DNA from 2 places in the Mycolicibacterium nivoides genome. Region 1 is predicted to be linked to the other one. Evidence: riboswitches for the same ligand, from Rfam matches in the RefSeq annotation. Region 1 holds a riboswitch; the other holds the start of a gene.
The links. Region 1 has a riboswitch for glycine ahead of gcvP (aminomethyl-transferring glycine dehydrogenase). Riboswitches for the same ligand answer to the same signal wherever they lie in the genome.
Positions count from the first base shown of each region.

Region 2: linked by a shared signal. The riboswitch ahead of gcvP (aminomethyl-transferring glycine dehydrogenase) and the one ahead of gcvP (aminomethyl-transferring glycine dehydrogenase) in region 1 are both predicted to bind glycine.

Region 1 is NZ_CP034072.1:1,649,421-1,665,617, reverse strand. It holds gene EH231_RS07920 (3-methyladenine DNA glycosylase) at 1-727, shown strand, start outside; gene EH231_RS07915 (malate synthase G) at 806-3,016, shown strand; gene EH231_RS07910 (substrate-binding domain-containing protein) at 3,072-5,363, shown strand; gene EH231_RS07905 (EVE domain-containing protein) at 5,407-5,832, shown strand; gene gcvP (aminomethyl-transferring glycine dehydrogenase) at 5,863-8,694, opposite strand; glycine riboswitch at 8,848-8,946, opposite strand; gene EH231_RS07895 (MerR family transcriptional regulator) at 9,063-9,683, opposite strand; gene EH231_RS07890 (bifunctional nuclease family protein) at 9,939-10,433, opposite strand; gene ftsR (transcriptional regulator FtsR) at 10,557-11,306, opposite strand; gene garA (glycogen accumulation regulator GarA) at 11,310-11,789, opposite strand; gene gcvH (glycine cleavage system protein GcvH) at 11,979-12,374, opposite strand; gene EH231_RS07870 (DUF881 domain-containing protein) at 12,412-13,344, opposite strand; gene EH231_RS07865 (small basic family protein) at 13,346-13,678, opposite strand; gene EH231_RS07860 (DUF881 domain-containing protein) at 13,707-14,606, opposite strand; gene EH231_RS07855 (CDP-alcohol phosphatidyltransferase family protein) at 14,603-15,232, opposite strand; gene secA2 (accessory Sec system translocase SecA2) at 15,242-16,197, opposite strand, start outside.
Region 2 is NZ_CP034072.1:5,634,280-5,650,476, forward strand. It holds gene lpdA (dihydrolipoyl dehydrogenase) at 1-507, opposite strand, end outside; gene lipA (lipoyl synthase) at 504-1,445, opposite strand; gene EH231_RS27700 (L-serine ammonia-lyase) at 1,451-2,836, opposite strand; gene glyA (serine hydroxymethyltransferase) at 2,839-4,107, opposite strand; gene gcvH (glycine cleavage system protein GcvH) at 4,110-4,508, opposite strand; gene gcvT (glycine cleavage system aminomethyltransferase GcvT) at 4,520-5,632, opposite strand; gene gcvP (aminomethyl-transferring glycine dehydrogenase) at 5,629-8,502, opposite strand; glycine riboswitch at 8,653-8,743, opposite strand; gene speB (agmatinase) at 8,779-9,780, opposite strand; gene EH231_RS27730 (LacI family DNA-binding transcriptional regulator) at 9,908-10,885, opposite strand; gene EH231_RS27735 (aryl-sulfate sulfotransferase) at 11,073-12,398, shown strand; gene EH231_RS27740 (ABC transporter permease) at 12,395-13,234, shown strand; gene EH231_RS27745 (ABC transporter ATP-binding protein) at 13,234-13,992, shown strand; gene EH231_RS27750 (ABC transporter substrate-binding protein) at 14,022-14,993, shown strand; gene EH231_RS27755 (alpha/beta hydrolase) at 15,083-16,009, shown strand; gene EH231_RS27760 (SDR family NAD(P)-dependent oxidoreductase) at 16,100-16,197, shown strand, end outside.

The DNA of each region.
Region 1 (16,197 bases):
CAGCCTCCGTCCCCGGCAGCTGCGGCGATGGCATCCGGGTTTCGGGGTGGTACTCGAGGGCGATAACGCCGCCTCCTATCTGAGCCGTACCGGGTACGGTCCGCACCCGCACGGTGTGACGGTGCGGGCCGACTACCTGAGCTCACGCATCGAGACGGTCCGATTCGTCGCGCGGCTGATGCGCGCGACCGCCGCGCGGGCACCCCGGATGAACTGCTTCGGCCTACATGAATGGGCGATGGTCTACCGGACTCCCCAGCTACGGCACGACCAGGTTCCGCTGCGCCTCGGCACCGCCGGAACCGATGCCGTTGTCGAGTCGATGCCGTTGCGGTGCAGTCACTTCGATGCATTCCGATTCTTCACCGACGCCGCCGTTCCCCGCAACGACCGGCAACTGAGCCGGGAGCACCAGATCGACGCCGAGCAGCCCGGCTGCATCCACGCCGCCATGGACACCTACAAATGGGCCTACAAACTGGGCCCTCTGGTGCCTTCGGAATTGGTGATGGACGCGCTCGATCTGGCGGCCGACGCGCGGGCACTCGACATGTGTGCCAGCCCATACGACTTGAAGCGCTATGGTTTCGAGCCGATCGCCATCGAAACACCGGCCGGGCGTGCCGAATACGTCAGGGCCCAACAGCGCATCGCCGAACGGGCGGCTCCGTTGCGGGTCACTCTGGCAAACAGGTGTGAGCAGTTGCTCACCAGGCTGGACGGCTGAAAGGCCGACGTTACCAATGGGTAAGCTGGATAAACGGCAGGCATCGCACGGTGCCTGGAGCCGAGGGAGGAAACGCGCATGACCAATCGCGTGACTGTCGGAAACCTGCGCGTCGCGCAGGTGCTGCACGACTTCATCACGAACGAGGCACTGCCGGGCACCGGCGTCGACCCGGACAGCTTCTGGTCCGGCGTGGACAAGGTCGTCGCTGACCTCACCCCGAAGAACCAGGACCTGCTGGCCCGTCGCGACGATCTGCAGGCGCAGATCGACAAGTGGCACCGCGCTCACGTGCTGGAGCCTGTCGACCCCGACGCCTACAAGCAGTTCCTCACCGATATCGGCTACCTGCTGCCCGAGCCCGCCGACTTCACCATCACCACCTCCGGTGTCGATGACGAGATCACCTCGACCGCCGGTCCGCAGCTCGTGGTGCCGATCCTCAACGCCCGCTTCGCGCTCAACGCCGCCAACGCCCGCTGGGGCTCGCTGTACGACGCGCTCTACGGCACGGACGTCATCAGTGAACAGGACGGCGCCGAAAAGGGCACGGGCTATAACAAGGTCCGCGGCGACAAGGTGATCGCCTACGCGCGCAACTTCCTGGATGAGGCTGTGCCGCTGGCCGCGGGCACCTGGGCCGAGGCAACCGGTCTCAAGATCGTCCACGAAGACGGGGCCGGCCAGTTGCTCGTCGAGTACGGCGACGGGCTGTCCTCCGGCCTGGCCACTCCCGAGCAGTTCGTCGGCTACACCGGTGAGCTGGGGCAGCCGCAGTGGTCCGTGCTGCTGGCCAACCACGGCCTGCACATCGAGATTCTGGTCGACCCCGACTCCCCCGTCGGCTCTACCGACCCCGCAGGCATCAAGGACGTCGTGCTGGAATCCGCGATCACCACGATCATGGACTTCGAGGACTCCGTGGCCGCCGTCGACGCCGACGACAAGGTGCTCGGCTACCGCAACTGGCTGGGCCTGAACAGGGGCGACCTGGCCGAAGAGGTCGCCAAGGGCGGCAAGACCTTCACCCGCGTCCTCAACCCCGACCGCACCTTCACCACCCCGGACGGCGAGGGTGAGCTGACCCTGCCCGGACGCAGCCTGCTGTTCGTGCGCAACGTCGGTCACCTGATGACCAATGACGCGATCATGGACGCGGACGGCAACGAGATCCCCGAGGGGATCCAGGACGCGCTGTTCACCGGCCTGATCGCCATGCACGGGCTCAAGGACGATGAGGCGAATGGCCCGCTGAAGAACAGCCGCACCGGATCGGTCTACATCGTCAAGCCCAAGATGCACGGCCCCGACGAGGTCGCCTTCACCTGCGAGCTGTTCGGCCGCGTCGAGGATGTGCTGGGCCTGCCCGGCGGCACCCTCAAGGTCGGCATCATGGACGAGGAGCGTCGCACCACGGTCAACCTGAAGGCCAGCATCAAGGCCGCTGCCGACCGCGTGGTGTTCATCAACACCGGCTTCCTGGACCGCACCGGCGACGAGATCCACACCTCGATGGAGGCCGGACCGATGATCCGTAAGGGCGCCATGAAGGCCCAGCCGTGGATCAAGGCCTACGAGGACAACAACGTCGACGTGGGCCTGGCCACCGGCCTGGCCGGCAAGGCCCAGATCGGCAAGGGCATGTGGGCCATGACCGATCTGATGGCCGACATGGTCGAGCAGAAGATCGGTCAGCCGAAGGCCGGTGCCACCACCGCGTGGGTTCCCTCGCCGACCGCCGCCACCCTGCACGCGATGCACTACCACCAGGTGGACGTCGAGGCCGTGCAGAAGGAGCTGGCCGGCAAGAAGCGCGCCACGATCGAAGATCTGCTGACGATCCCGCTGGCGGATTCCTCGTTGACCTGGTCGCCCGAGGAGATCCACGAAGAGGTGGACAACAACTGCCAGTCGATCCTGGGCTACGTGGTCCGCTGGATCGACGCCGGTGTCGGCTGCTCGAAGGTTCCCGACATCCACGACATCGCGCTCATGGAAGACCGCGCCACACTGCGGATCTCCAGCCAGCTGCTGGCCAACTGGCTGCGTCACGGCGTCATCACCGAAGAGGACGTCAAGGCCAGCCTGCGCCGGATGGCCGCGGTCGTCGACGAGCAGAACGCCGGCGATCCCGACTATCTGGCGATGGCGCCCAACCCGGATGCCAGCATCGCGTTCGGCGCGGCGCAGGAGTTGATCCTGGCCGGAGCTCAGCAGCCCAACGGCTACACCGAGCCGATCCTGCACCGCCGCCGCCGCGAGTTCAAAGCGAGCACCGCCGGGAAGTGATTAGACTTCGGCGGGTCCGGATGACTAGTCGGCGCGAGACGTACAGGGGTTAGGAATGGGCAGGCACAGCATTCCCGACCCTGAGGATGCCCCCGACGGGCCCGACCACGGGCCCGTCGGTGACTCCGGTTACTCCGGCGAGTACGAGCGTCCCCGCGGCGACCAGTCAGGGCGCGCCGGAGACGAATTCGACACGCCCGGGCGTCAGGTCGATCGCGGGTACCGGGATGCGCCCGGGTACCTCGAAGGGCCTGACTACCGGGACGACCGGGGGTACCGGGCCGAGCCCGATTACCGCACGCCCCAGTACGCCGACGGTGACGACGACTACGAATCCGACTATCGCGATTCGGAGTACGCCGATTACGAAGAAGCCGAGTACGACGAAGGCGACTACACCGGGGACGACGAGGGCTACGAAGACGAATACGTCGACGGCTATCGCGGCAAGTACGCCGATGCCGACGACGGCTATGCCGCGGAGTACGCGGGCGAGTATTCCGACGGCGACGACTACGCCGACGATCAACCGACCGCGCAGTTCGGCGCGGTTTCCGAACCGCCACCCCCGGCCACCCCGACGAGTCGCCAGCGCGGCGACTGGGACGGTGAGTGGACCGGCAGCCACCGCGCCGTTCAGTCCGGCCGCAGGGGTGTCAGCATCGGCGTGATCGTCGCGCTGTGCACCGTGGTGGCCGTGGTCGGCGCGATGATCCTGTGGAAGTTCTTCGGTGACGTACTCGCCGGCCGCAGCGATGCCGCGGCCGCGCGCTGCGTCGACGGCGAACTCGGGGTCGCCGTTATCGCAGACCCGACCATCTCGTCCCGCATCGAGGGATTGGCCAACACCTACAACGAGTCGGTCAGCCCCGTGGGTGACCGCTGCGTCAAGGTGCGCGTCCAGTCCGCCGATTCCGACCGGGTGGTCAGTGGCTTCGCCAACGCGTGGCCGAGCGAGCTCGGCGACCGTCCGGCGCTGTGGATTCCGGCGAGCAGCATCGCCGAGGCGCGACTGGAGGCGACGGCCGGCGCCAAGACGGTCAGCGACAGCCGCTCCCTGGTCACCTCACCGGTTCTGCTCGCTGTCCGTCCGCAGCTCAAGGACGCACTGGCACAACAGACCTGGGCCACCCTGCCGCAACTGCAGAGCAGCCCGGCCGCGATGAACGCGCTCAAGCTACCCGGTTGGGGCACACTCAAACTCGCACTGCCGACCCACAGCAACGGCGATGCCGCCGCCTTGGCCGTCGAGGCCGTCGCCGCGGCATCTGCCCCCGCGGGCGCACCGGCGACCTCGGGCATGAGCGGTGTCAACAGCCTGCTCCGCGGGCAGCCCAAACTCGACGACTCCGAGCTGGGAACCGCCATGGACGCGCTGCTCAATGCCTCCGATCCGGCGACCGCGCCGGTGCACGCGGTGGCCACCACCGAACAGCAGATCTTCCAGCGGGGCACCTCGCTCGACAACGCCAAGTCCTCGTTGGCCGGCTGGCTGCCGCCCGGACCGACCGCCACCGCCGACTACCCGACGGTGCTGCTGGCCGGAGACTGGCTGGAGAAGGAACAGGTCACCGCGGCCAACGAGTTCGCCCGCTATCTGCGCAAGCCGGAGCAGCTGGCCGAGCTCGCCAAGGCCGGGTTCCGCGCCGAGGGAACGACGCCGCCGTCCAGCGACGTCACCGGCTTCTCCCAGCTCGCGGCGCCGCTGTCGATCGGTGACAACACCATGCGGGTGACGCTGGCGAACTCGACGGCCGCGCCGTCGGGAAATCCGGCGGTCACCATCATGCTCGACCAGTCGATGCCCACCGAGGAGGGCGGCAAGTCCCGGTTGGCCAACGTCGTGGCCGCGCTCGACAGCCGGCTCAAGGCGATGCCGGACACCGCCTCGGTCGGGTTGTGGACCTTCGACGGCACCGAGGGCCGCTCCGAGATCTCGACCGGGCCGTTGGCAGAACCGGTGAGCGGTCAACGCCGCTCCGATGCGCTGACCTCGACGCTGGACGAACAGTCCGCGTCCGGTGGCGGTGCGGTGTCGTTCACCACGCTGCGGATGCTCTACACCGAGGCACTGTCGAAGTACCGTGAGGGCCAGACCAACTCGATTCTGGTGATCACCACCGGGCCACACACCGATCAGAGCCTGGACGGGCCCGGGCTGCAGGAGTACATCCGCGGCGCATTCGACCCCGCGCGCCCGATCGCGGTCAACGTGATCGATTTCGGCAGCAGCTCCGACCGGGCCACCTGGGAGGCTGTCGCACAGGCCAGTAGCGGCACCTACCAACACATCTCCAGCTCGGCCTCACCCGAGTTGACCACCGCCGTCAACACCCTGCTGGGCTGATCCGCGATCAGGCGATGTCACACGTCACGGTTAACGTGGCGCTGTGACCGCGTACTGGATCAACACGATCACCCGGGCGCATGTACTGCGGGGCGTCGCCGGAGGCTTCACGCAGGCCAACCACGGGAAGGCCGACGGGGTGCGTCGGCTCAGTCGTGGTGACGAGATCATCTTCTACTCACCCAAGTCGGACTACCCCGACGGAGCTGTGCTGCAGACTTTCACGGCCCTCGGAACAGTCACCGACGACGAGCCCTACCAAGTCGAGATGAGTCCCGACTTCCATCCGTACCGACGCCATGTGGCATTCGCCGACTGCGTCGAGACACCCATCCGGCCACTCATCGACGAACTCGATTTCATCGAGGACAAGCGCCGTTGGGGCTACCGGTTCCGGTTCGGCCTGTTCCGCATCGACCGACACGACTTCGAGCTCATCCGTTCGGCGATGACACCGTCGCCCCGATAGGGGCGGCACAACCGGCAGCCGCAGGGGCCGTCAGGCGAACGCCTCGACCGGCGGGCAGGAACACACCAGATTCCGGTCACCGTAGGCGCCGTCGATGCGCCGCACCGGCGGCCAGACCTTGGGACGGAATCCCTTGCCCAGCGGGTAGGCAGCCTGCTCGCGGGTGTAGGGGTGGTCCCAGTCGGTCACCAGCAGGCACTCGGCGGTGTGCGGGGCGCCGCGCAAGGGGTTGTCGTCCACCGACCACTCCCCCGAGCCGACCCGGTCGATCTCGGCGCGGATGGCGATCATCGCGTCGCAGAACGCGTCGACCTCGGCCAGGCTCTCGCTCTCGGTCGGCTCGACCATCAACGTGCCGGCCACCGGGAAGCTCATGGTCGGTGCGTGGAAGCCGTAGTCCGCCAGTCGCTTTGCCACATCGTCCACGGTCACGCCGGTGGCCTTGGTGATCCCGCGCAGGTCGAGGATGCACTCGTGGGCGACCATGCCGTTCTCGCCGGTGTAGAGGACCGGATAGTACTCGTCGAGCCTGCGGGCCACATAGTTGGCCGACGCGATCGCGGTCAGGGTCGCCGCGCGCAGACCTTCGGCGCCCATCATCCGGATGTAGGCCCAGGTGATCGGCAGGATCGACGCCGACCCGTACGGTGCCGACGACACGGTGTGCTCATCGGGCAGTTCGTCGGCCAGCGGATGGCCCGGCAGGAACGGAGCCAGATGCGACCGCACCGCGACCGGCCCGACACCGGGACCGCCGCCGCCGTGCGGGATGCAGAACGTCTTGTGCAGGTTCAGATGGCTGACGTCACCGCCGAAGCGACCCGGCCGCGCCAGGCCGACCAGCGCGTTGAGGTTCGCGCCGTCCACATAGACCTGTCCGCCCACATCGTGCACCGCCGCGCAGATGTCGGCGACGTCGTGCTCGTACACCCCGTGCGTCGACGGGTAGGTGATCATCAGCGCCGCAACACGATCCGCGTGTTCGGCGATCTTCGCGCGCAGGTCGTCGAGGTCGACGTCGCCGTTCTCACGGCACGCCACCACCACGACGCGCATGCCGGCCAGTGCTGCCGAGGCCGCGTTGGTGCCGTGCGCGCTCGACGGGATCAGGCAGAGGTCGCGATCGGTGTCTCCACGTGAGACGTGGTAGGCCTTGATCGCCAGCAATCCGGCGTACTCGCCTTGCGAACCGGCATTGGGCTGCAATGAGATCTGGTCGTAGCCGGTGATCCCGGTGAGCCAGCCCTGCAGATCGGCGATAAGTTGGCGCAGTCCCGGGTTGTCCGATGCCGGCGCGAACGGGTGCTGACGGCCGAACTCGGGCCAGGTGATCGGCTCCATCTCGGCGGCCGCGTTGAGCTTCATCGTGCAGGAGCCCAGCGGAATCATGCTGCGGTCCAACGCGATGTCCTTGTCCGCCAGCGCCCGGAGATAACGCATCATCTCGGTCTCGGTGCGGTACTTGTTGAACGCCGGGTGCGTGAGGAAGTCCGAGGTCCGCGTCACGATGCCTGCCGACACCGGTTCGGCGGCGGAGACACCGAACGCCTCCACGACCGCAGCCACATGCGCATCGGTGGTCGCCTCGTCGCAGGACACCGAGACGTGATCGGCGTCCACACGCCACAGGTTGATCCCCTTGGCCTTGGCGGCCGCGACCACCGCGTCGGCGCGTCCGGGAACCCGGGCCAGCACGGTGTCGAAGTACTTGTCGTGCACCAGCGCATCGCCGAGCGCGCCGGCGATCGCCGAGGCGTGGCCGTGTACGCGGCGGGCGATGGCAGTCAGTCCCTGAGCGCCGTGATAGCTGGCGTACATCGCGGCCATCACCGCCAGCAGCACCTGTGCGGTACAGATGTTGCTGGTCGCCTTGTCCCGGCGGATGTGCTGCTCGCGGGTCTGCAGCGCCAGGCGGTAGGCCGGCGCGCCGTCGGCGTCGACCGAGACGCCGACCAGCCGGCCCGGCAACTGCCGGGCGTGCTTGGCGTGCACGGCGAGATAGCCGGCGTGGGGTCCACCGAATCCCATTGGCACGCCGAACCGTTGGCTTGTTCCGAAGGCCACGTCGGCGCCGATCTCGCCCGGCGGCGTGATCACGGTCAGTGCCAGCAGGTCGGCACCGACGGCGACGAGCGCGCCACGCTCATGGGAATCCGAGACCAAGCTCGCCCAGTCCACGACACGCCCACTCGCTCCGGGCAGCTGCACGATGACACCGAAGAACTCGCCTTCCGGAAGTCCCTGGCGCAGATCGGCCGTGACGATCTCGATGCCGAGCGGCTCCGCCCGGGTGGCCAGCACGGCCGCGGTCTGCGCGTACACGTCGGTGTCGACCAGGAGCCGATTCGCCTTGGACTTGGTCGCGCGGTGCATCAACGTCATGGCCTCGGCCGCGGCGGTGCCCTCGTCGAGCATCGAGGCGTTGGCGACCTCGAGTGCGGTCAGATCCGAGACCATGGTCTGGAAGTTCAGCAGGACCTCGAGACGGCCCTGGCTGATCTCGGGCTGATACGGCGTGTACGCGGTGTACCAGGCGGGGTTCTCAAGAATGTTGCGCCGCAGGACGGCGGGAGTGAAGGTGTCGAAGTAGCCCTGACCGATCATCGAGACCGCGGTCGTGTTGGAGTCGGCCAACGCGCGCAGCTCGGCCAGTGACTCCTCCTCGGTGGCCGGCGCGGGCAGACCCTCCAGCCCCGGGGCGACACCGCCGGACGACAGCGCGTCGAGGATGCCCGCCGGAAGCGCCTTGGCAGCGAGCTCGTCGAGGGATGCCACGCCGATCACTTCGAGCATGGTGCTCACGGCGGAGGCGTCCGGGCCGATGTGACGATCGGAGAAACGCGATTGATGCTGGTCGGACACGACACTCCCCTGAGGCGCAGACGTGCTCAGACGTCCTAGGCGTCCCTCTCCCTCTGTCGTCGACCCGGTCCGGGCGCCTGAGAGATTCAGTCCCGGTACAGGACTTTTCCCCATGGGCGGGTGCCCAGCGGGCACCACTTTCCAGAGGCATCGGGGCCTGGCGCGGTCCTGGGTGCCTGAGAGGTTGACGGAGAGGTATTGCTCCTTCGGCGTCCGTGGCTGGCTGTCACGAAGCTCTCCCGCGCGAGGGCGATGCGTCCCTCATCTTACCGGGCATCCACCGGCTTCTCCGCATAGCCGCGAACCGACGCGCAGGTGCCCCGCATCACCGGATACGGGGCACCTAGGTGTCTGGTCGGGAGGGAGGGTCAGCCGATCTTGCGGTCGCGGCTTTTGCGCCGCGACGCCAGCTCATCCTCGGGGGATGGAATGGACTCGCCGCCGTCGGCACGCTCACCCGGGAAATCGGCGATGGTGCCGGTCAGCTCACGCATGGCGCCGGATACCGCGATGCCGAACACGCCCTGACCGCCCTGCAGCAGGTCGACAACCTCTTCGGCCGACGTGCACTCGTAGACCGTGGTGCCGTCGGAGAACAGGGTGATGTTGGCCAGATCCTGCACGCCGCGCTGGCGCAGGTGGTCGACCGCGACCCGGATGTTGTGCAACGAGATACCGGTGTCGAGCAACCGCTTGACGATCTTGAGGACCAGAACGTCCTTGAACGAGTAGAGGCGCTGGCTGCCCGAACCGGCCGCGCCCCGGATCGAGGGAACCACCAGGGAGGTACGCGCCCAGTAATCGAGCTGCCGGTAGGTGATCCCGGCGATCTGGCACGCGCTGGGACCGCGGTAACCGACGAGTTCGTCAGGAACCGAATCGTCGGGGAACAGCCCACCCTGCACGGGTTCGCCAGCCGGCCTGACAGGCGGCTCCGCGCCGCTCCCGGTGGTCAGATCCAGCTCTTCCTGCCGTGGCGTGTCACCCACTGTGAATCCTCTCGCCGTTCGAACTCGCCCGCGTCGTACTGCTACGTCATGTACCGCGGCCACCTGTGCCGCGGCGGTTTGCTGCGAGCTCGAATGTGTCGAGCATACGCTTCCCGCCGAGCCCTGATTGCCCGCTGTAGAGAAAGTATGGCGCCCGAATTCCTGCCCGATTGGCTCCCGCGCCGCGTGTTGACACCGGTATGCGCACTTGAGACGTATCCGTGATCTGCGACGGCGCAGCGGCGCGGGCGGCGGTCATGTGGCCTTGAAGTCGTCCGGTGAAACGCTGTCCAGGAATTCCTTGAACTTCTCGACCTCGTCCTCGCGGACGGTGCCGGCGGCCTCTTCGTCGTTCTCGTCGGGAATCAGCAGGCCGGCTTCGGCCAGCACCGCCTCCTCCACGTAGATCGGGACGCCGACACGCAGGGCGATCGCCACCGAATCCGAAGGCCTGGCCGACACCTTGATGTCACGGTCGAAGATCAGGTCGGCGTAGAAAGTGCCTTCCTGCAGGTCGACGATCCGCACCTCTTTGAGCGAATGCCCAAGGGCGGTAATGACATCTCGGATCAAGTCGTGGGTGAGCGGCCGGGCGGGTTCGACGCCCTGCTGTTCCAGCGCGATCGCGGCAGCCTCCGACTGCCCGATCCAGATCGGTAGGTAGCGATCGCCGTTGGATTCCCGCAAAAGCAACACGGGCTGGTTCTGCGGCTGTTCCACCCGAATGCCGACCACGCGAACCTCAGCCATCTGTGCCTGCCCTCCGCACCGCCGTGCCGTTTCGTCGAATCTTCGTCCGTCGCACCGTCCGCCATCACCACATTGCCAGGGGTCCCGACGTAGACGAACTGGCCGTCAAAACGAGTCTAGTCCTCAGCGATCCAGAACGTCGCGTACGGCGGACTTGATGAGCGACGTGTGCAAGGTGATCGCCAGGGCGGCCACCTCACGCGCCAGATCGTCGGCGCGGTCGCGGGCTCCGGCCTTGCCCGCCTTGCCCACCGGGCCCGCGATCTGGGCGATCAGGTCAGATTGCCGGTCCGCCGCGGAGCGGAACGCCCGCAGGTGTCGGGGCTCGACACCGTAGTCACCGAGGGCGCGCGCGCACTGCGCGATCACCACGGAATGTTCATCGAAAAGCCCGGCCGGCCCGGCGGTGATGATGCCGTTGCGCACCAGCGCCCCCAGCATCTCGTCGTCGATGCCCGACCGGGCCAACAGATCTTCACGGGACAGCCGGACCTGGGGCGGCGCCACCGCTGAAACACCGGCAGCGCCGTCCGCCGAGCCGTCCCCGCCCTCGGATACCGGCACCAGACGCGGCACGCCGTAGGCGGATCCCACCTGGGGCAACTCACCGTCGGGTTGAGCGTCCAGCTGGGCCTTGATCACCTTCAAGGGCAGGTACTGGTCACGCTGGGCGGTCAGGATGAACCTCAACCGCGCACAGTCGTACGCCGTGAACCGCCGGTACCCCGACGCGGTGCGCTGCGGCGTGACCAGTCCCTCTGCCTCAAGGAATCGGATCTTGGAGATGCTGATGTCCGGAAAGTCGCCCCGCAGCAGGTCCAGCACTGCGCCGATCGACATCCCGGCCAGTGCAGGTCTGTCGGGGGCAGTCATCGGCTAGCTGGCGGAGCCGCTGTCGTCGTCAGACCGGGGACCGGTGAGGAACACCAGCCGGAACTTCCCGATCTGCACCTCGTCGCCGTTGGCGAGAACGGCCGAATCGACCGGCTCGCGGTTGACATACGTTCCGTTGAGGCTGCCGACGTCGACAACCTGGAACTCGCCGCTCTCCAACCGGAACTCGGCGTGTCGCCGGCTCACCGTCACGTCATCGAGAAAAATATCGCTGTCCGGGTGGCGCCCCGCCGACGTGGTCGGCTGATCGAGCAGAAAACGCGACCCGGCGTTCGGTCCGCGCTTGACGACGAGCAATGCCGAACCCGCGGGCAGGCCCTCGACACCGGATACGGCGCCTTCGGTACCGGCCGCTGCGGGCGCATCCAGTTCGTTCAAGAAGTCCGCGCGGAAAACCGATGTGGTTTCCACCGTCACGTCCTCCGACTGGTCGGCCCCCAAATTGCTGTCCTTGTCCGTCACCCGCTGCTCCTCACTGGCTGCTGTGGCGTTGCCCGGCGTGGCCCCAGCCCATCGTCGGTCTCATGTCGACCGTACCGCGCATCAGGCATCGTTGGGTCCACCACCGCCGGATCCGATGGGGAAGATATCTGCGCGCCGGGCACGGCCCAACCGGTCTTGGCGACCGGCCGTGGAAACCCTAACAATTACTTACTCGGTCACGGCGGCGCGGTAGCCGTCCGCGTCGAGCAAACCGGCGAGGGCGTCCTCGAGCGTGCCCTCCTCGAGCCGCAGATCGACGAGCCAGCCTTCGCCGTAGGGGTCGGAGTTGACCAGCTGCGGGCTGCCGTCCAGATCACCGTTGACCGCAACGACTTTCGCCGCGACGGGGGCGTACAGGTCCGACACCGACTTGGTCGACTCGACCTCGCCGAACGCATCGCCCGCGGCCAGCTGGGCACCGACGTCGGGCAGCTGCACGAACACCACATCGCCCAGGGCGGACTGCGCGTAATCGGTGATGCCGACGCGCACCGTGTCGTCACCGGTACGCAGTACCCACTCGTGCTCCGAGGTGTAGTACAGGTCGGCTGGGATCTCGCTCACGGCGCTCCTTTGGTTGTCGGGCGATGGGTTGCTGGACTCACTTGACGGGCTGAGCGTATTGGCGCGGTTTCGGTTGCCGCAAGGCGGTGACGTCGACACGCTCGGCTTGTTGTACCACCATCGTGCCGCCTACGCGCTTGACGCTGTCCATTGCCCCGCCGGGAATGTTCATCGCGGCCGCCAGCGTCGGCGGATCCCCTATCGCCAGAACAGAATACGGCGGCCGCAGGGTCACGTCGTCGGCGGTGAGCGCCCCGGGCGCACCGATGATCCAGGTGTCCAGGCCCACCCGCACCGCGGATTGCTGATCGCCACCGCGGATCTCGATGGCCTCGGCCCCGGCGGCACGCAGCTCGTTGATCACATCGAGCATCGTCTCGGCAGGCACCCCGGGCGCGTTGTCTTCTATGGTGAGCGTCACTCCGGGACCCGTCGCAGCCACGGTGCCGATCTGGATCGACAGCGCCTCCAGCCGGGACTGCGCGTTCTCGATCGCGGCCTGATCGCTGCTGCCGGAGGCCTGTAACTGCTGCAGGGTCCGCTGCAGATCGGCCACCTCGGTGTTGAGCGAGCCCTCACGTTGCTGCAGAGAATCCAGCAGCACCAGCAGATCCGCCGGCCGGGCAGTCTCCAGCGAATCTCCGGACTCGTTCTGGCGAACCTGTGTGACGATCGCCATGCCCAGCAGAATGCACAGCAACACCCCGAGGGCGCCGAACATCAGCTGCGAACGGCTGCGGCGCGCGATGCGAAGATTCCGGAACCGGCGTGGCGAGACATCCGCGGGCATCTCATGGCGGCCGTGGTGCTCGGCATGGTGCTCGGCGTGATGTTCCGGCTGCGCTTCCGGCGGCGCTTGTTCGGCCTGCGCCGCGGGCTGGGCATCAGGCTGCGCTTCGGGCTGGTCCGGCTCGGGGGTGCCGACCGGCTTGTCCGGTTCGGGCGGGGGCGGAGATTCGGGTTCGCTCATGTCAGGCGCCGAACAACCTGCGCCGCAGCGCTGCGGCGTTGCCGAAGATCCGGATGCCGAGGACCACGATGATCGCCGTCGACAATTGGGTACCGACGCCCAATTGATCGCCGACGTAGACGATCAACGCGGCGACCAGCACGTTGAACACGAACGACACCACGAACACCTTGGCGTCGAATATCCGCTCCAGATAGGCCCTCAACCCGCCGAAGACCGCATCGAGTGCGGCCACCACGGCGATCGGAAGATACGGCTCGACGAACTCGGGAACGCTCGGGTGGAATACCAACCCGAGCACGATCCCGACGACCAGTGCGACGATCCCGATCATCTAACGGTCAATCCTGTGCACGTCAGGCCTATCCAATCTGTTTGGCGAAGTTGACATCTCGTACCGATACCGCGGGCACGGTCAGCCCGTCGCCCGCACTCACGTTCACTCCGACCCCGTAGGAGGTCTCCAGCAGCCGCAGCCGCTGCAGACCCGGAGTGCGATCGAAAGTATCGGCCATCCCCTTCGGCGGTCCGATGGCCACAATGACATACGGACTCGTGATCGGCTGGTTGTCGACCAGAATCCCTCCGCCCGCCTGGCGGATCGTGACACCGGCACCGACCCGCACGCCGCCCACCGAAACCGCCTCTGCCCCACTGGCCCACAGCGAGTTCACCACCAGCTGCAGATCCCGGTCGAGGATGATCTGCTGACCACCGGCAACGCGTTGTTTGGACACGTCGCTCAGATCTTTGGACAGACCGGGGTCGGTGACCGTGACGGTCAGCCCGGGACCGATCATCGGAATGGCCGCGGCTTCGATGTTGGCCGTGTCCAGGCTGCCGAGCAGACGCTGGCCGTTCTCGTCCATGCCGAGTCTGCTGCGGCGCTCGGCGTCCACCTGATCCACGAGTGCGTCGCGCTCGGAACTGGCCTTGTCAGCACCGATCTGAGCCGCCCGCACCCGGCCTGCCAGCGTGTGCTGGGCTTCCCGGGCGGCCGGGGCAGCGGTCTGGGCCTGACCGGCAGCCACGGCGAACACCGTGGCGATCGCGCCCGCGCCCACCAGCATCCACGCGAAATCGCCGAACCGCCGGCGCGGGCGGTCACCGGCTTCACGAGCTGCGGCTGCCGCGGCATAACCGGGATCGAGATGGTCCGTCAGCAACGACCGCAGGAGCGAGGGCAGCGGAATGCGCTTGGGGGCGTGGGCCTCATGGTCGTTGAGCCCGGCCCCTGACTCGTAGCCGCCCAGGGTGCTCATGACCGGGCGGGGAGTTGTCGCACCACCATCGTCACCTGTATCAGATACAGCACCGCCGACCACAGATACAGCGCCACGCCCCACAGCAGGAAGGCCCAGCCGCAGGCCAGTGCCACCCGGCTCCACGTCGCGTCCCACTGGCCGAGCAGCACCCACGGGAATCCCGACATCAGCGCGAAAGTGGCGGCCTTGCCCAGATACGTCACCGGCAGAGCGGTCAGTCCCCGGCTGCGCAACAGCGGCAGCGTCGCCGCCAGCAGCACATCACGCCCCAGCAGGGTCAACACCAGCCACCACGGCACCACGCCGTACAACGCCAGCGCGACCGGGACGGTGACCATGTAGATGCGGTCGACGAGGGGGTCGAGCAGTTCGCCGAGCCGCGAGGACTGGTTGGCGACCAGGCGCGCGATCTTGCCGTCGGCCCAGTCGGAGAAGCCGCTGAACATGAGGACCGCGACGGCCCACCCGTTGGCATGCGCACCGAACAGCAGCCACAGGAACACCGGCACCAGCACCAGCCGCAGCACACTGAGCGCATTGGGCACGGTCAGCACCCGGTCCGGCCCCGGTGAAGCGGCCCGACTCGTCGCGCTCCTGCCCTCAGGAGCAGGCGCGTGTTCCATGCCTAAAACCTAGCGGAATACGCCCGGCAGACTCAGCGCCGACATCGTGTCGTCGTTGAGCGGATTGTCGTGGACCATGTAGGTCCACGTCGACGTCGGCCGCGCGAGCTTGGACAGATCGATGCCCGGCTCGTCCTCGATCGAGTCCGCCGTGTCGAAGGTCTGCTGCGCAGCCTCGATGGCATCGGCGGCCAGCGACGCGAACGCGTCGACGGCCATCCGGTGGAACTCGTCGAGCGGGTTCTGGCGGCCCAGCGCCCGCAGGTGGATGCTCTCCCGGATGTCGGCGAGGAACGCCAGGTGGTCACACCAGCCCCGGTCCAGGTGATACAGCATGATCAGCCGGCAGATCCTCTCCAGCTTCTCCTCACTGTCCTCGCCGAGGTCCTCGGCCAGCTTGGCGTAGCGCTCCGGTGAGCGGTCTTTCAGCTCCTGACGTGCGGTGTCGGTACGCAGCAGGGTTTCGCGACGGTCCACGATGATGGCGCGCTGCTGCGCGATCAACTGGTTGTAGCGCCAGGTGTTGGCGTGCACGTCGAGCAGCCTGCCCTCGGCGACGCGCTGCGCGTGGTCGAGCAGACCCGCCGCCTTGGGCGCGGTGATCCGGCCGTCCTCGTCGGTCTCGGTGGGCAGCTTGGTGTCGTCCAGGTGAGAGGCCACCACCTCGTCCTCCCAGCTGGAGAAGAACACCGTCGAGCCGGGGTCGCCCTGGCGCCCGGCGCGCCCGCGCAGCTGATTGTCGAGCCGCTCGGTGTGGTGGCGGCCGGTGCCGACGACGTGCAGTCCGCCGAGGTCGGCCACCTTCTCCTTCTCGGCCGAATCGTCGGCCGCGTCGGATCCGCCCAGCCGGATGTCGGTGCCGCGGCCGGCCATCTGGGTGGACACCGTCACCGAGCCCAACTTGCCCGCCTCGGCAATCACAGCGGCCTCTTCGGCGTCGTTCTTGGCGTTGAGCACGACGGCGG
Region 2 (16,197 bases), 2.9 Mb from region 1:
CGCCGATTCGGGGATGGTCTCCAGTTCCAGGGCCTGATCGCTGGTGAGTACCCGATCGGACGGCGCGATGAGTCCGGGGAGCTTCGGCGCCGACCCGGTGGCCAGCACGATCGATTTTCCGGTGATGGTGGTGCCGTCGACCTCGACGGTGGTGGGCCCGGTCAGTCTGCCCCGGCCGTTGACGACGGTGATGCCGAGCGTGTCGATCAGCCCGGAAAGCCCCTTGTGCAGGCGTGCCACCACGGTGTTCTTGAAGCCGTGCAGCTTCTCCGGGTCGACACCGTGGAACGCCACGTTGACCCCGAATTGTGCTGCGGTGCGGGCAGTATCGGCGACCTCGGCCGCATGCAACAGCGCCTTGGTGGGGATGCAGCCGCGGTGCAGGCAGGTGCCGCCCACCTGGGCCTCGTCGATCAGGATGACAGACAACCCAAGCTGCGACGCACGGATCGCGGCGGCGTACCCGCCGGGGCCGCCGCCGAGGATGACGACATCTGCTGTACTCACGAATGGCTCCTTGAAAGTTTGATTGCGGTACGTGCCTGGGTGTAGAGCCGCCCGGCCCGGTAGGACGAACGCACCAGCGGGCCGGACATCACTCCGAGGAAGCCGATCTCGCGGGCGATGCCGTCGAGGTCGGTGAACTCGTCTGGGGTGACCCAGCGTTCGATGGGGTGGTGCCGCGGCGTGGGCCGCAGGTACTGGGTGATGGTGATCAGCTGGCATCCGGCAGCATGCAGATCCCGCAGGGCCTGCACGATCTCCTCGATGGTCTCCCCCATGCCGAGGATCAGGTTCGACTTCGTGATCAGGTCTTGGCTGCGGGCCCGTTCGATCACCCCGAGCGAGCGCTCGTAGTCGAAGCCGGGCCGGATGCGGCGGAAGATCCGCGGCACGGTTTCCAGATTGTGCGCAAGGACTTCCGGTGCCGCATCGAAGACTTCGTCGAGTTGTTCGGGGGTACCGGTGAAATCGGGGATGAGCAGTTCGACGCCGGTCCCCGGGCAGGCCGCATGGATCTGGCGCACGGTCTCGGCGTACAACCACGCGCCGCCGTCGGTCAGGTCGTCGCGCGCCACCCCGGTCACGGTCGCGTAGCGCAACTGCATCTGCGCCACGGATTCGGCCACCCGCCGGGGTTCATCCCGGTCCAGCGGCTCGGGGCGTCCGGTGGCGATCTGGCAGAAATCGCAGCGCCGCGTGCATTGGTCACCGCCGATCAGGAAGGTCGCCTCGCGGGCTTCCCAGCATTCGAAGATGTTGGGGCAGCCCGCTTCCTGACACACCGTGTGCAGGTCGTTGCGCTGCACGAGCGAGGCCAGCTCACGGTATTCGGGTCCGGTCCGCAGCTGCGTCTTCATCCAAGCCGGTTTGCGTTCGACCGGGGTCTGCGCGTTGCGGACCTCCAGGCGCAGCAGGCGGCGACCTTCCGGGGTGACGGTCATATCCCTCAGCATTCGACGACGTTGACGGAGACGTTGACTGCCAGCCCGCCCATGGATGTCTCCTTGTACTTGGCGCTCATGTCCATCCCGGTGGCACGCATCGTCTCGATGACCTGGTCCAGGCTCACCCGGTGGGTGCCGTCACCGCGCAGCGCCATGCGGGCGGCGTTGATCGCCTTGCCCGCCGAGATGGCGTTGCGCTCGATGCACGGGATCTGCACCAGGCCGCCGATCGGATCGCACGTGAGGCCGAGGCTGTGCTCCATGGCGATCTCTGCGGCATTCTCGACCTGTCGCGGTGTGCCACCCAGGATTTCGGCCAGGCCGCCCGCGGCCATCGACGCCGCGGAGCCGACCTCACCCTGACAACCGACCTCGGCTCCCGAGATCGAGGCCCGCTCCTTGTACAGCGATCCGATCGCTCCGGCGGTCAGCAGGAACCGGACGGTGGTGTCGTCCGGGTCGGCGATTCCGGACGGGGTGTAGCGCAACGCGTAGTGCAGCACCGCCGGGATGATCCCGGCCGCCCCGTTGGTCGGCGCGGTCACGATCCGGCCGCCCGATGCGTTTTCCTCATTGACCGCGAGTGCCACCAGGTTCACCCAGTCCTCGGCGAAGGCCGGATCACGCTGCGGGTCTTCGGCGTCGAGCCGGACGAACCAGTCCCTGGCGCGGCGGCGGACCTGCAGGTTGCCCGGCAGATAGCCATCGCGGGCCATCCCGTTGGCCTGGCACGCGACCATGACGTCGCGGATGTGCAGGAGACGTGCCCGCACCTCTGCTTCGCTCCGGTTCACGCGTTCCTGCCGCATCATCGCCTGGCTCACCGACAGCCCGTCCCGCTCGGTCAGGGCCAGCAGTTCGGCGGCCGAGTGGAACGAGCCGTCGGCGTCTGCTCCCGCCCCTTCCTGCTGAGCCGGTGCACTTTCGGTGACGACGAAACCGCCTCCCACCGAGAAGTAGGTCTCGCGGTAGAGCACGTCACCACCTGCCGAGAACGCCGTCAATGTCATGGCATTCGGGTGCTGGGCGAGCTGGCGGCCCGGTTGCAGATGCATGTCGGATTCGGTCAGCGCGATGACGATCCGGCCGGCCAGTTGGATCTTTCCGTCGGCCCGAATGGTCGCCAGCCGCCGTTCCATCTCGTCGGTCTCGATCGTCTCGGGCCGGTAGCCCTCGAGACCAAGCAGGATGGCCGGCATGGTGCCGTGCCCGGCACCGGTCGCCGCCAGCGAGCCGAACAGATCCACACCGACCTCGGCGACGTGATCGACCATGTCGCGACCGACGAGTTCGTCGACGAACATCCCGGCCGCCCGCATCGGGCCGACGGTGTGTGAGCTCGACGGGCCGATCCCCACCGAGAACAGGTCGAACACGCTGACCGCCATGGCTACAGCCCCGGGTAGAGCGGGAATTGCTCGGCCAGCGTACGCACCTGCGCTGCAAGGGGTTCGGTGTCGGCGTCGCCCTCGGCGATGAGCGCGGCGGCGATGACGTCGGCGACGCGGGCGAATTCCTCGTCACCGAATCCGCGGGCGGCCAGCGCCGGGGTGCCGATGCGCAGCCCCGAGGTGACCATCGGCGGCCGGGGATCGAACGGCACCGCGTTGCGGTTCACGGTGATACCGACCGCGTCGAGCCGGTCCTCGGCCTGCTGCCCGTCGATGGCGGCGTTCCGCAGATCCACCAGCACCAGGTGCACGTCGGTGCCGCCGGTGAGGACGGTGATTCCCGCGTCCTTGACGTCGGGCCGGCTCAGCCGCTCGGCCAAGATCTGCGCGCCGCGGAGAACCCGCTGTTGACGTTCGGCGAACTCCGGCTGGGCGGCCATCTTGAATCCGACTGCCTTGGCGGCGATGACGTGCTCCAGCGGTCCGCCCTGTTGCCCGGGGAACACCGCCGAGTTGATCTTCTTGGCGATGTCGGCCTCGTTGGTGAGGATGACGCCGCCGCGCGGCCCACCCAGGGTCTTGTGGGTTGTGGAGGTCACGACGTGGGCGTGCGGCACCGGGGACGGATGCAGGCCGGCTGCGACCAGGCCCGCGAAGTGAGCCATGTCGACCATCAGGTAGGCGCCGACCTCGTCGGCGATCTCGCGGAACCGGGCGAAGTCCAGCTGCCGCGGGTACGCCGACCATCCGCCGATGATCAGCTGCGGCCGGTGTTCCCGCGCAGCTTCGGCAACGGCATCCATATCGACGAGGAAGTCCTCCTTGGACACCCCGTAAGCGGCGACGTTGTACAGCTTGCCGGAGAAGTTCAGTCGCATGCCGTGGGTCAGGTGTCCACCGCAGTCCAGGGACAGGCCGAGGATGGTGTCGCCCGGCTTGATCAGCGCGTGCATCACCGAGGCGTTGGCCTGCGCACCCGAATGGGGTTGCACATTGGCGAATTCCGCTCCGAACAACGACTTCACCCGGTCGATGGCCAGCCGTTCGATCACGTCGATGTGCTCACAGCCGCCGTAGTAGCGCCGGCCCGGATACCCTTCGGCGTACTTGTTGGTCAGTACCGAACCCTGCGCCTGCATGACCGCGAGCGGAGCGTGGTTCTCCGAGGCGATCATCTCCAGTCCCAGCCGCTGCCGGTGCAGTTCGTCGCCGATCGCCGAGAAGATCTCGGGGTCGAAGTCGGCGAGGCGTTCGTCGAGGATGCTCATGGCTAGGCCTCGCTCTTCTCTGCGTATTCGGCTGCGGTCAACAGGTTTCCCGCCTCGGTCGCCTGCACCTCGAACAGCCAGCCGGATCCGTAGGGATCGGACGTGACGAGGGCGGGATCGTCGACGGCTTCGGTATTGACCGCCGTGACGGTGCCACTCACTGGCGGGTAGAGCTCGGACACGGTCTTGGTGGATTCCACCTCGCCGCAGCTTTCGCCTGCGGTGATGGTGGACCCGACCTCGGGCAGGTCGAGGTACACCAGGTCACCGAGCGCGGCGGCGGCGACCGAGGTGATCCCGACCTTGACCGGGGTGTCCGGCAGTGCGGCACCGGGTGCGATGAGCACCCACTCGTGCTCTTCGGTGTAGCTACGGTCGTCGGGGATTGTCTGAGTGGTCATGTCGGGTCCTTTCAGCTGCGGCGGTAGAACGGCGCCGGGGTGATTTCGAACTGTTCTTTCTTGCCGCGGATGTCGACCTGCACGACGGTTCCGGGTTCGGCCAGCCCCGTGTCGAGGTAGGCCAGTGCGATCGGGTAACCAAGGGTCGGCGACAACGCGCCTGACGTCACCATTCCCACCGCGGCCCCGTCGGTGTTCTCGACGGTGTAACCGGCCCGGGCCGCGCGGCGGGTCGCGCCCTTCAGCCCTACCAGGACACGCGAGACCGGCAACTCGGAAAGTCCTTGCAGCGCATCGCGTCCGACGAACTCCTTACCCAGGCGGACGACCTTGCCCAGGCCGGCCGCATACGGGTTGAGCTCGCGGGTGAGCTCGTGTCCGTAGAGCGCCATTCCGGCCTCGAGTCGCAAGGTGTCGCGGCAGGCCAGCCCCGCGGGCAACCCACCGACCTCGGTGGTGGCCGCCAGCAAGGCCCGCCACAACTCCACCGCCTGCGCGTTGGGCACGTAGAGCTCGAAGCCGTCCTCGCCGGTGTAGCCGGTACGCGCCAACAGCACATCGATACCGGCGACCTGCGCCGCGGTCACCGCGTAGTACTTGAGATGCGCGACCAGTTCCAGCTGCTCGTCGGGCACCAGAGAGCTGACGATGCCTTCCGCCGCGGGCCCCTGAACGGCTATCAGTGCGGTGCTGGCCGACTGGTCGTCGACGTCGGCATCGAATTGTGCGGCCCGGCTCGACAGTTCACGTGCCACGGTGGGGGCGTTCGCGGCATTGGCGACCACCAGGAAGCGGTCGTCGGCGAGCCGGTAGACGACCAGATCATCGATCACGCCGCCGTCGGCATCGCACATGAGCGAGTACTTGGCCCGGCCCATGCCGATCTTGGACGCCTCGCCGACCAACGCGAAGTCCAGCGCCTCGCCGGCTTGAGGCCCCGTGATGGCGATCTCGCCCATGTGGGACAGGTCGAACAACCCGGCGGTCTCCCGGACCGCCTTGTGCTCAGCCAGTTCACTGCCGTACTTCAGCGGCATTGCCCAGCCGGCGAAGTCGGTGAACGCGGCACCCAATCCCCGATGTTCGTCGAGCAGCGGTGAGGCCGGGGTGTGGTTGTCGGTCATGCAAAAACCTCCTGGAGGATCTCGACGGTGTCGGTCTGGAATGCCTCTGGCGCAGGGCACGAGCAGGCGAGGTTGCGGTCGCCGTGCACGCCGTCGATACGGCGGACCGGCGGCCAGTACTTGTTCAGCCGCAGGGACGCAACGGGATACGCGGCGTACTGCCTGCTGTACGGCAGGAGCCACTCGGCATCGGTGACCTGCTCGGCGGTGTGCGGAGCCTGCCGCAACGGGCTGCTTTCGAGCGCCCACTCTCCCGAGCCGACCCGGCTGATCTCGTCGTGGATGTTGAGCATGGCCTCGATGAACCGGTCCAGTTCGGCCAGGTCCTCGGATTCGGTGGGCTCCACCATGAGCGTTCCGCTGACCGGGAAGGACAGGGTCGGGGCGTGGAAACCGTAGTCGATCAACCGCTTTGCCACATCCTCCGCCGTCACTCCGGTGCGCTTGGTGATCTCGCGCAGATCGAGGATGCACTCGTGTGCGACCAACCCGGTTTCCCCGGTGTAGAGCACCGGATAGTGCCCGGCCAGCGATGTCGCCAGGTAGTTGGCGCCCAGCACCGCGGCCTTGGTGGCCGCGGTCAAGCCGTCGGGACCCATCAGTGCCAGGTATGCCCAGGTGATCGGCAGAATGCCGGCGGAACCGTAGTTGGCGGCCGATACCGGCGCCGGCCCGTCCTGCAGCGGGTCACCGGGCAGGAACGGGGCCAGGTGTGAGCGGACCGCGACGGGTCCGACGCCCGGGCCGCCGCCGCCGTGCGGGATGCAGAATGTCTTGTGCAGGTTGAGATGTGACACGTCGCCACCGAACTCGCCAGGTTTGGCAAGTCCCACAAGAGCGTTCAGGTTGGCCCCGTCGACGTACACCTGTCCGCCGGCGCGGTGGACGAGATCGCACACGGTGCGGACATCGGTTTCGTACACGCCGTGAGTGGACGGGTAGGTGAGCATGATCGCCGCGACCCGCCCGTCGTGGTCGGCGAGCTTGGCCTCCAGATCGTCGTGGTCGATGTTGCCGTTGGCGGCCGTCTTCACGACGACCACGCGCATCCCGGCCAGGACGGCCGAGGCCGCATTGGTGCCGTGTGCCGACTGCGGGATGAGGCAGACGTCGCGGTGGTCCTCGCCGCGTGACCGGTGGTAGGCGTTGATGGCCAGCAGGCCCGCGAGCTCGCCCTGGGATCCGGCGTTGGGCTGCAACGAAACCCGGTCGTAGCCGGTGATCTCGGCCAGCCAGGTTTCCAGATTGCCGATCAGCTCGAGGTACCCCGCGGTCTGTTCGGCAGGCGCGTACGGGTGGATACCGGCGAACCCGGGCCAGCTGATCGGTTCCATCTCGGCCGCGGCGTTGAGCTTCATGGTGCAGGATCCGAGCGGGATCATGGTGCGGTCCAGCGCCAGATCCCGGTCCGAGAGCTCCCGCAGGAAACGCAGCATCGCGGTTTCGGATCGATGCGTTTGAAACACGGGGTGCTGCAGGTACTCCGACGTGCGAAGCAGAGCGGCAGGCAACGCGAACGGACGATCGGTGGCCGTCGGCGAAGCACCGAACACCTCGAGCACGCGCCCGACCACGTCGTCGGTGGTGCACTCGTCGCAGGCGATGCCGACATGGTCGGCGTCGACCAGACGAAGGTTGATACCGGCCCGGTCGGCGGCCGCCACGATCTCGTGGGCGGTGCCCGGGACCCGCACCAGCACGGTGTCGAAGAACGAGTCGTGCACGACCTCACGCCCCGCGGCACGCAGACCGTCGGCCAGCGCGACGGCGTGCCCATGGACGCGGGTTGCGATGGCGCGCAAGCCTTCCGGTCCGTGGTAGGCGGCGTACATGGCGGCGACGTTGGCCAGCAATGCCTGCGCGGTGCAGATGTTGCTGGTCGCCTTGTCGCGGCGGATGTGCTGCTCGCGGGTCTGCAGTGCGAGCCGGTAGGCCGGCTTGCCCGCCACGTCGACCGATACCCCGACCAGACGGCCGGGCAGCATGCGCTCCAGACCGGACCGCACCGCCATGTAGCCGGCGTGGGGACCGCCGAAGAACAGCGGCACGCCGAACCGCTGTGCCGAGCCCACCGCGATGTCGGCGCCCTGCTCGCCGGGGGCCGTGATCAGGGTCAGCGACAGCAGGTCGGCGGCGACGGTGGTGAGCATTCCGCGCTCGTGTGCCGCGGCGACGAGCGGGGCGAGGTCGCGCACCGCTCCGCTGGCGCCCGGGGACTGGAAGACGACGCCGAAGGCGTCGCCGGCGGGCAGCGTCCCGGTCAGATCGGCGACCACCACCTCGACGCCGACGGCTTCGGCCCGCCCGCGTATCACCGCGAGCGTCTGCGGCAGGCAATCGGCATCCAGCACCACACGGTTGGACGACACCTTCTTGTTGGCCCGCCGCATCAACAGCACCGCCTCCATCACCGCGGTGGCCTCGTCCAGCAGCGATGCACCGGCGACCGGCAGCGCCGTGAGGTCCTCGATCAGCGTCTGGAACGTCAGCAGCGCCTCTAGCCTGCCCTGCGAGATCTCCGGCTGGTACGGCGTGTAGGCGGTGTACCAGGCCGGCGACTCGAGCATGTTGCGGCGCAGGACCGCGGGGGTGATGGTGTCGTGGTAGCCGAGGCCGATCATCTGAATCCGCGGCTGATTGCGGTCGGCCAGCTCGCGCAGTGCCGCGAGCACCTGCTGTTCGGATCGCGCGGCGGGCAGCCGCAAGCCATCGGTGCAGCGGATCTGCCGGGGCACCGCGCTGTCGATCAACTCATCGGTGGTGGCGAATCCGAGAGCATCGAGCATGCGCCGCTCGCCCACTCGGTCAGGGCCGATGTGTCGGTCGCGAAAAGAGTTGTCGTCGTGGACAATTGCGGTGCACTCGGGCATGAGGCGACTCCGGTTTCGGGCATCGCGGTTACACGATGCGTCGTGAAGTGACACCTCCCCGCTCTGTCCTGAAACCTGAGAGTTTTAGCGCGTTGCGCCTTTCCCCTTCGGTAAGCCCGATCCTGCGATCGCGCTGTTCTCCAGAGTTGTCTCGACACTGCGGTATTGGGCCTGAGAGATTCCCGGGGAGGAGTTGCTCCTACGGCGCCTCCGGAATCGGAGGTTCTCCCACAATGCGTCATCGACGTATTGAGTTATGTGACGGATGCTACTCGATCAAGGCGCCGTGGCCGCAACCTCACCGTTGACGGGCAGATTCGACTGCCGTCCGGCGACCATGAGAGACACGATGTCGAACACCACCGTGGCCGCCGCCACGCTGGTGATTTCGGCGTGGTCGTAGGCGGGCGCCACCTCGACGACGTCGGCGCCGACGATGTTGAGGCCGGACATCTTGCGCAGCATCTTCAGCAGTTCGCGCGAGGTCAGGCCGCCGGATTCGGGGGTGCCGGTGCCCGGGGCGAACGCCGGGTCGAGCACGTCGATGTCGATGGACAGGTACACCGGGAGGTCGTCGACCCGGCGGCGCACCACGTCGACGGCCGCGTCGGTACCGATCACGTCCAGGTCGCCCGCCCGGATGATCTTGAACCCCATGCGGGCGTCGTCGTCGAGATCGATCTGGTCGTAGATCGGGCCGCGGATGCCGACGTGGATCGAGTGATCCTCGATCAGCAACCCCTCCTCGAACGCCCGGCGGAAGATCGTGCCGTGCGTGACCGGCGCGTTGAAGTAGGTGTCCCAGGTGTCCAGGTGCGCGTCGAAGTGGACCAGCGCGACGGGGCCGTGCTTGGCGTGCAGGGCACGCAGGTTCGGCAGCGCGATGGTGTGGTCACCGCCGATGGACACGATGCGGCGGTCGCCGCCGGCCAGAATGTCGGAGGCGTGGTCCTGGATCTGCTGGCAGGCCTCGGCGATGTTGTACGGCGTGACGGCGACGTCTCCGGCATCCACCACCTGCACGTGCTCCAGCGGCGCGACACCCAGTTCGACGTGATAGCCGGGACGAAGGGTGCGCGCGGCCTGCCGGACCGCCATCGGACCGAACCGGGCACCGGGCCGGTAGGAGGTACCGCCGTCGAAGGGCACGCCGAGGATCGCGATGTCGTAGTCGGACACCTCATGGATGTCGGCGATCCGGGCGAAGGTGCCCTTCCCGGCGTAGCGCGGGACCTGGGTGGCGGGCAGTGCGCCGATGATGCCGTTGTGCGTGCTCATCTGTGGTTTCCAGCCTTTCGACTCGCCGGGTGTTGACAGTCAGCATCACTCCCGGCGCACACCCGTAGCGAGCAGATAATGCCCAAACACTGACGAGTGCCTTTGAGCAATCGCACAAGGGCCTAGCTCACGCGCACCCGCAGGTCTCCCCCACCCGCAACGCGGGCACCAGGCCGTCCCCGGCAACCGGGGCATCCCCGAGCAACAAGCCGAGCGCCTGACGCGCCAAGGCATCGACGGGTTGCTGCACCGCGGTGAGCCGCACCTGCCCGTAATCGACGGCGCTGCCGTCGAAACCGACCACCCCGACGTCGCCGGGCACCCGCAGTCCCGCATCGCTGATCGCCCGGATCGTGGCGGCCGACTGGCCGTAGGTGCCCACCACGAACGCGCGCGGGACGTGTTCGGCGCGACGCAGAAACTCCCCGACCGCGCCGTACGCGCCGGACGGGGTGAGATCGGTCCGGATGAGCGGGAGGTCGTGCCCGACGACGGCGGCGACTCCCTCGAACCGCTGTTGCACGGTTTCGCGGTCACCGTGATGGACGTCGTCCTCGGTGAAACCGCCGACGAACGCGACGTCGCGACAACCATGGACATCGAGCAGGTGCCGGGCGACGAGTGCGCCGGCATTCACGTGGTCCACCCCGACGATGTCGGCTTCCACCTCACCGCGGATGTTGTGCATCCACACCACCGGAATACGTTCCTGCCGACACAGATTCGCCGTTCCGGGGGCGTTCGCCGCCCCGACCACCAGCAGTCCGTCGACACCGACTTCGGCGAACGCGGCCGCGAACTCAAGTTCACGTTCGGGGTCATAGCCGGTGTTGCCGATCAGCGTCAGGTGGTCGCGTGCCCGGGCTTCGATCTCGATCCGCCCCACGAACTCACCGAACAGCGGCAGCGTGAGGTCGGGGACCAACAGCCCGATCTGCCGCCATCGCCGCGACCGGCGCAGCGCCCTGGCCCGTACATCGGGCCGGTAGTTCAACTCGTCGATCGCACTGATCACCTTGGCCCGCAACAATTCCGATACCGGACGCGGGCCGTTGTTGAGCACATAGCTCACCACCGCCGTCGAGGTGCCGGCGCGGCTGGCCACGTCAGCCAGTGTCGGACGTTTACCACTCACAACGGCTGGACCCTCCGCTCGTAGATGACAGCTCGAAAGAGTTTGAATCACCTCGATTGTGACGGTTCCGCCCACGCTTCGCCTGCTTACGCTAATCGATTAGAACCGTAACGAGGAGGACCCGTGGTTGTAACCGGACGTTGGTGGAGTAACTGACATGGCATTTGTACGTCCCAGCGGAGTCAGCTACCTCGATCCCGACCTTGTCCACGACAGCTACATCCTGTTCACCGGCGCCGACGGAACCACCCGGGTGATCGACCTCAACGGCACCGTGGTGCACGAGTGGCCGTATGCAGGTGTTCCACCGCGCATTGTGGATCCTGCGCTCAACGACGGGCGCCTCGGCGACGTCGGGGTGCAACTGTCCGACAGCGGCGACGCCCGCGGCGGTATCTACGCCAACGGCACCGTCGGCCAACTCAACTGGGATGGCGAGATCGTCTGGGAGTGGGGCACGCAGGCACCCGACGGTGCGGCCCGGCAGAACCACGACTGGGAACTGTTGCCCAACGGCAACCGCCTGATCCTGGTCACCGTTCCCCGCGTGGTGCCCGGTCTCGGTGAGCACACCGTGGGCGATCAGGGCCTTTACGAAGTCACACCCGAAGGCGAGATCGTCTGGCGGTGGCTGGCCGGCGATCACCTCGACGAGTTCGGATTCTCCGAGGCCGGATGGGAAGCCCTGCGCCACACCGTCGCTCGTGACCCCGACGATCCCTGGGGATACCTGGAGATGAACAGCGCCAAAACCCTTGGGCCCAACCGCTGGTATGTGGATGATCCGGACTCCGTCTTCCACCCCGACAACATCCTGATCAGCTTCCGCAAGGCCAATATCATCGCCCTGATCGACAAGTCGTCCGGAGCCATCGCCTGGAAGCTGGGTCCCTACTACGACGCCGAGTTCGGCGCCCAGCATCAGCGGATCAACGTGCACAAGGTGCCGCGCCCGGTCGATCAGACCTCCGGTCAGCACAACCCGCACATGATCGCCGCGGGCCTTCCCGGTGCGGGCAACATCCTGGTGTTCGACAACCAGGGCGGCGCCGGATACCCGGCCGCACCACTGGGCATCTACGCCGGATCCCGGATACTCGAGATCGACCCCGCTACCAAGGAAATCGTGTGGCAGTACACCGCTGAAGACTCAGGTCTGCCCACCTGGACGTTCTTCAGTTCGTTCGTCAGCAATGCCCAGCGACTTCCCAACGGCAACACCTTGATCACCGAGGGGATGCAGGGGCGGTTGTTCCAGGTCACCCCCGACGGCGATGTGGTGTGGGAGTACCACAGCCCGCACCAGGGCTACGGCGTGGCCGGTGAGCCCGAGGTCAAGCAGACCAGGGTGCCCGGCGTCGACCGGCTCACCCGGACCGCGCTGGTGTACCGGTCGCAGGCCGTGCCGTTCGACTGGGTGCCCGCGGGTACCTCGCGCGAACCGCTGCGCGCAGTGGGAACTGAATCGGGAAGCCGTCCATGACAGCCGGTTTGGCGGTCCGGACACCGGCCGCGAGCGCGGGCCGATACCCGGGCCCGGCCCGGGTGCGGTCGGCGTTCGCGCGGTTGGGTGTCCTGGGTTGGACGGTCGCCGGCCTGGGGATCGCCGCGGCGTTGTGGTCGCTGATCGTGGCGACCGGGCGGTTCCCGCGGCAACTGTTCCCGAGCGTGCCGGAGATCCTCGCGGCCGGGCAGACCCTGTGGACCGAGGGCCTGCTGGCCGACGACATCGTCGCCAGTTTGCGCAGGGCGGCAGTCGGTTTCGCGATCGGTGCCGCCGCCGGGATCGTCGTCGCGGTGTTCACCGCAACCACCAAGGCGGGGCGCAACCTACTGCAACCGGTGCTGCGGGTGTTCTCGCCGATCCCGACGATCGGCCTGGTCCCATTGGCAATCCTGTGGTTCGGGCTCGGCGAGAACAGCAAGCTCCTGGTCATCGCGCTCGGCGTCTTCGTCCCGGTATGGATCAACAGCCATTCCGGGTTGGCGAGCACACCGGTCGACTATCTGAAGGCCGCCCGCTGCCTGGGGGCCGGCCGCTGGCAGACGTTGTCCAAAGTGGTGCTGCCCGAGGCCGCCCCCGATATCGCATCGGGCCTGAGGGTGGGGGCCGCGATGGCGTTCGTGCTCATCGTGGTGGCCGAGATGACCGGTACCACTGCGGGTATCGGCTACCGGATCTCCCAGGCACAGCTGTTCTCCCAGGCCGATCGGCTGATCTTCTGCCTGATCATCCTTGGCATCGTCGGCGCGCTGTGCGACCTGCTGGTCGCCTCGGTCACGTCCCCGTTCACCCGTTGGGCTCAAGAGGAGCGCTGATGGCCATCCAGACCCACGAACTCGTGGTGAAGTTCCCCGGCAAGCAGGAGCCGACGCTCAAGGGCATCTCCCTGACGATTCCCGACGGGTCGTTCTCCGTCCTCGTCGGCGCCTCCGGCAGCGGCAAGTCGACACTGCTGCACTGTCTGGCCGGGCTGATCACCGCGACCGCGGGCACGGTGACCGACAGTGGCGAGGCGGTCACCGCACCGCATCCCCGACGCGGCGTCGCATTCCAGCGCGATGTGCTGTTCCCGTGGATGACCGTCGCCGACAACATCGACTTCGCCCTGTCCGCCCGGAGGCTGTCAAAACCCGAGCGCCGGAACACGATCCACGAACTGCTGGACTTGGTGGGCCTACATGACGAGGTGGCCGCACAGCGCCCCGGTGAATTGTCCGGCGGTATGCGGCAACGGGTCAGCATCGCCCGGGTGCTGGCCGGGGAGCCGACGGTGATGCTGATGGACGAACCGTTCGCGGCGCTCGACGCACTCACCCGGCTGCGCATGCAGGATCTGCTGATCGATCTGTGGACGCGGTTGAACCGCACGATCGTCTTCGTCACGCACGACATCGACGAGGCGATCCGGCTCGGCGACACCGTCAGCGTGCTGCGCGACGGGCAGATCGCCGATCAGATCACCAACCCGTTGAGCCGGCCCCGGCCCGCCGACGCACTGGCAGACCAGCCCGGCTACAGCGAGATCCGCAAGACCCTGCACCACCAGCTCGGCATCGACCACGCCGTGCACTGATCCCCTACCCCCACAAAGGAACCCATACCGTGAAGACTCCTTTCCGGCGCATCGTCGCCGCAGCGGTTGCCGCTGCCGCACTGGCTGTGACAGGCACCGCCTGCACCGACTCGGGTACCGCGAACGCCGATCAACTCACCGTCGGGTTCGTCGTCGACCCATCCTGGGCGCAGGTCCCCGTCGCCGCCGACACCGGCCTGTTCGACAAGCACAACGTGAACGTCAAGGTGGTGAACTTCCAGTCCGGCGTGGAGGCACTGCAGGCCGCGGCCGCCGGTCAGGTCGACATCACCACCGCCGCCGATGTGCCCACCTCGACCGCGCTGACCCGCACTCCCACCCTGCGGGTGATCGCCGACGGTTCCCGCTGGGAAGGCTCGCGTATCGTCGCCCGGCGCAGCGCGGGCATCAACACCGTCGCGGATCTGGCCGGCAAGTCGATCGGCACTCCACTGGGCACGAGTGCTGCCTACTACGTGTCGAACGCCCTGGCGCAGAACAACATCAAGGCTGAGCTTGTACAGGTCGCCCCGTCTGCGATCGTCACCGCCGCCACCCAGCGCAATGTCGATGCCGTATCGATCTTCCAGCCCTACCAGGCGCAGACCATCAAGGCCCTCGGCGACGACGCCGTGGCCCTGACCGGCGGAACCTACAACCAGCACAGCCTGTTCGTCGCCACCGAATCGGCCGTCTCGACCAAGGGCAAGGCGATCACGGCCTTCCTCGCCGCACTCGGCGACGCGGGCACTGCCCTGTCCCAGCACGACAAAGCCGCCACCGACGCCGTCGCCAAGGCCACCCAGCTGGACCCTGAACTGCTCGCCACCGTGCTCGGCGAGTTCGACTTCACTCTCCAGCTGAATCCGGACCTGGCCGACAAGCTGGCCGAACTCGGGGCGTGGGCCAAGACCCAGAAGTCCATCGATCCGGACACACAACTGCCCGACTACGCGAAGTTCCTCGACAACCAGTTCCTACCGGAGCCGAGTAAGTCCTGAGCACTGTCGCGGTTTCCACAACATCACCCGCGCTTTTCAGCCGTTCGCGACAAGCGGGCACCGAGCGCGCATAGCTACCGTTTCGCCGAGTGAACACAGCCACGTCTACCACGACGCGGCGAGCAGGCGCCTGGGTCTTGGCCCACCTGGCCCAACGCCTGCTGCCGCTGGTCCCCACCCCGCGCAGCTTCAGTTCCGCAACGCGGTCCGTCGCCCCACCGGAGGTCGTCGATGTCGCGACGCGCCACGGCGCTGTCCGGTGCTTCATCTATTCACCCCACCCAGAGGCCGCACTCGCCAAGACCGGTCCGGACGGGCCACCAGTCAACCTGCACCTGCACGGCGGCGCCTTCATCGTGCGCAACCCACGGCAAGAGGAATACATCGCGCACTACATCGCGGCAGAAGTCGGAGCGGTGGTGGTCTTGGCCGACTACGCCACGGCGCCCCAGGTGCGGTATCCGGTGGCCGAAGAGCAGTGTTTCGATGTGGCGTCGTGGATACGCTCTGAAGCCGTCGGCCGCGGCTGGGACGCGGACCGGATGTCGGTGACGGGGGCCAGCGCCGGCGCGAAACTGGCCGTCAATGTGTGCCAACAAGCCCACCGCACAAGCGATGTCATGTTTCGCGCCACAGCCTTGGCCTTCCCGGTCCTCGACCTCAGCCGCGCCGACCGCACCTCGGTCAAGACGCGTCCCCGCATATCGCGCAGAATCCAGCGACTGGCGATCGACGCCTACCTCGTGGACACGAGCTGCTCGCGAGAGGCGCTGGCCTCCCCGTTGTTCGATGACGAGCTGGCAGCCGCGATGCCACCGACACTCATACTCACCGGCGCACTCGACACGCTCGGACCAGAGGGCGACGAGTTGGCGGCACGACTGTCCAGCGCGGGCGTCCCGATCACCCACCATCGCTTTCCCGGCATCGACCATGGCTTCGCCAAGTCAGAAGCACCTACCGCTCACGACGCGATGGAACGCATTGCCGCCCATCTCAACCGGCACCTGCGGTGAGAGTCGGTTAGCGCGTCGCGACAACCCAACACCTACATGTTGGTGCGTTCGCACGAGCGGGCGGACCCGTCGCCTCCTTAGCTTGCTTCTATGCCTAGAACTGGATCCCGACTCAAGACCGCCGACCTCACCGATCGAGTTGTGGTGGTCACCGGCGCCGGCAGCGGTATCGGCCGCGAGGTGGCGCT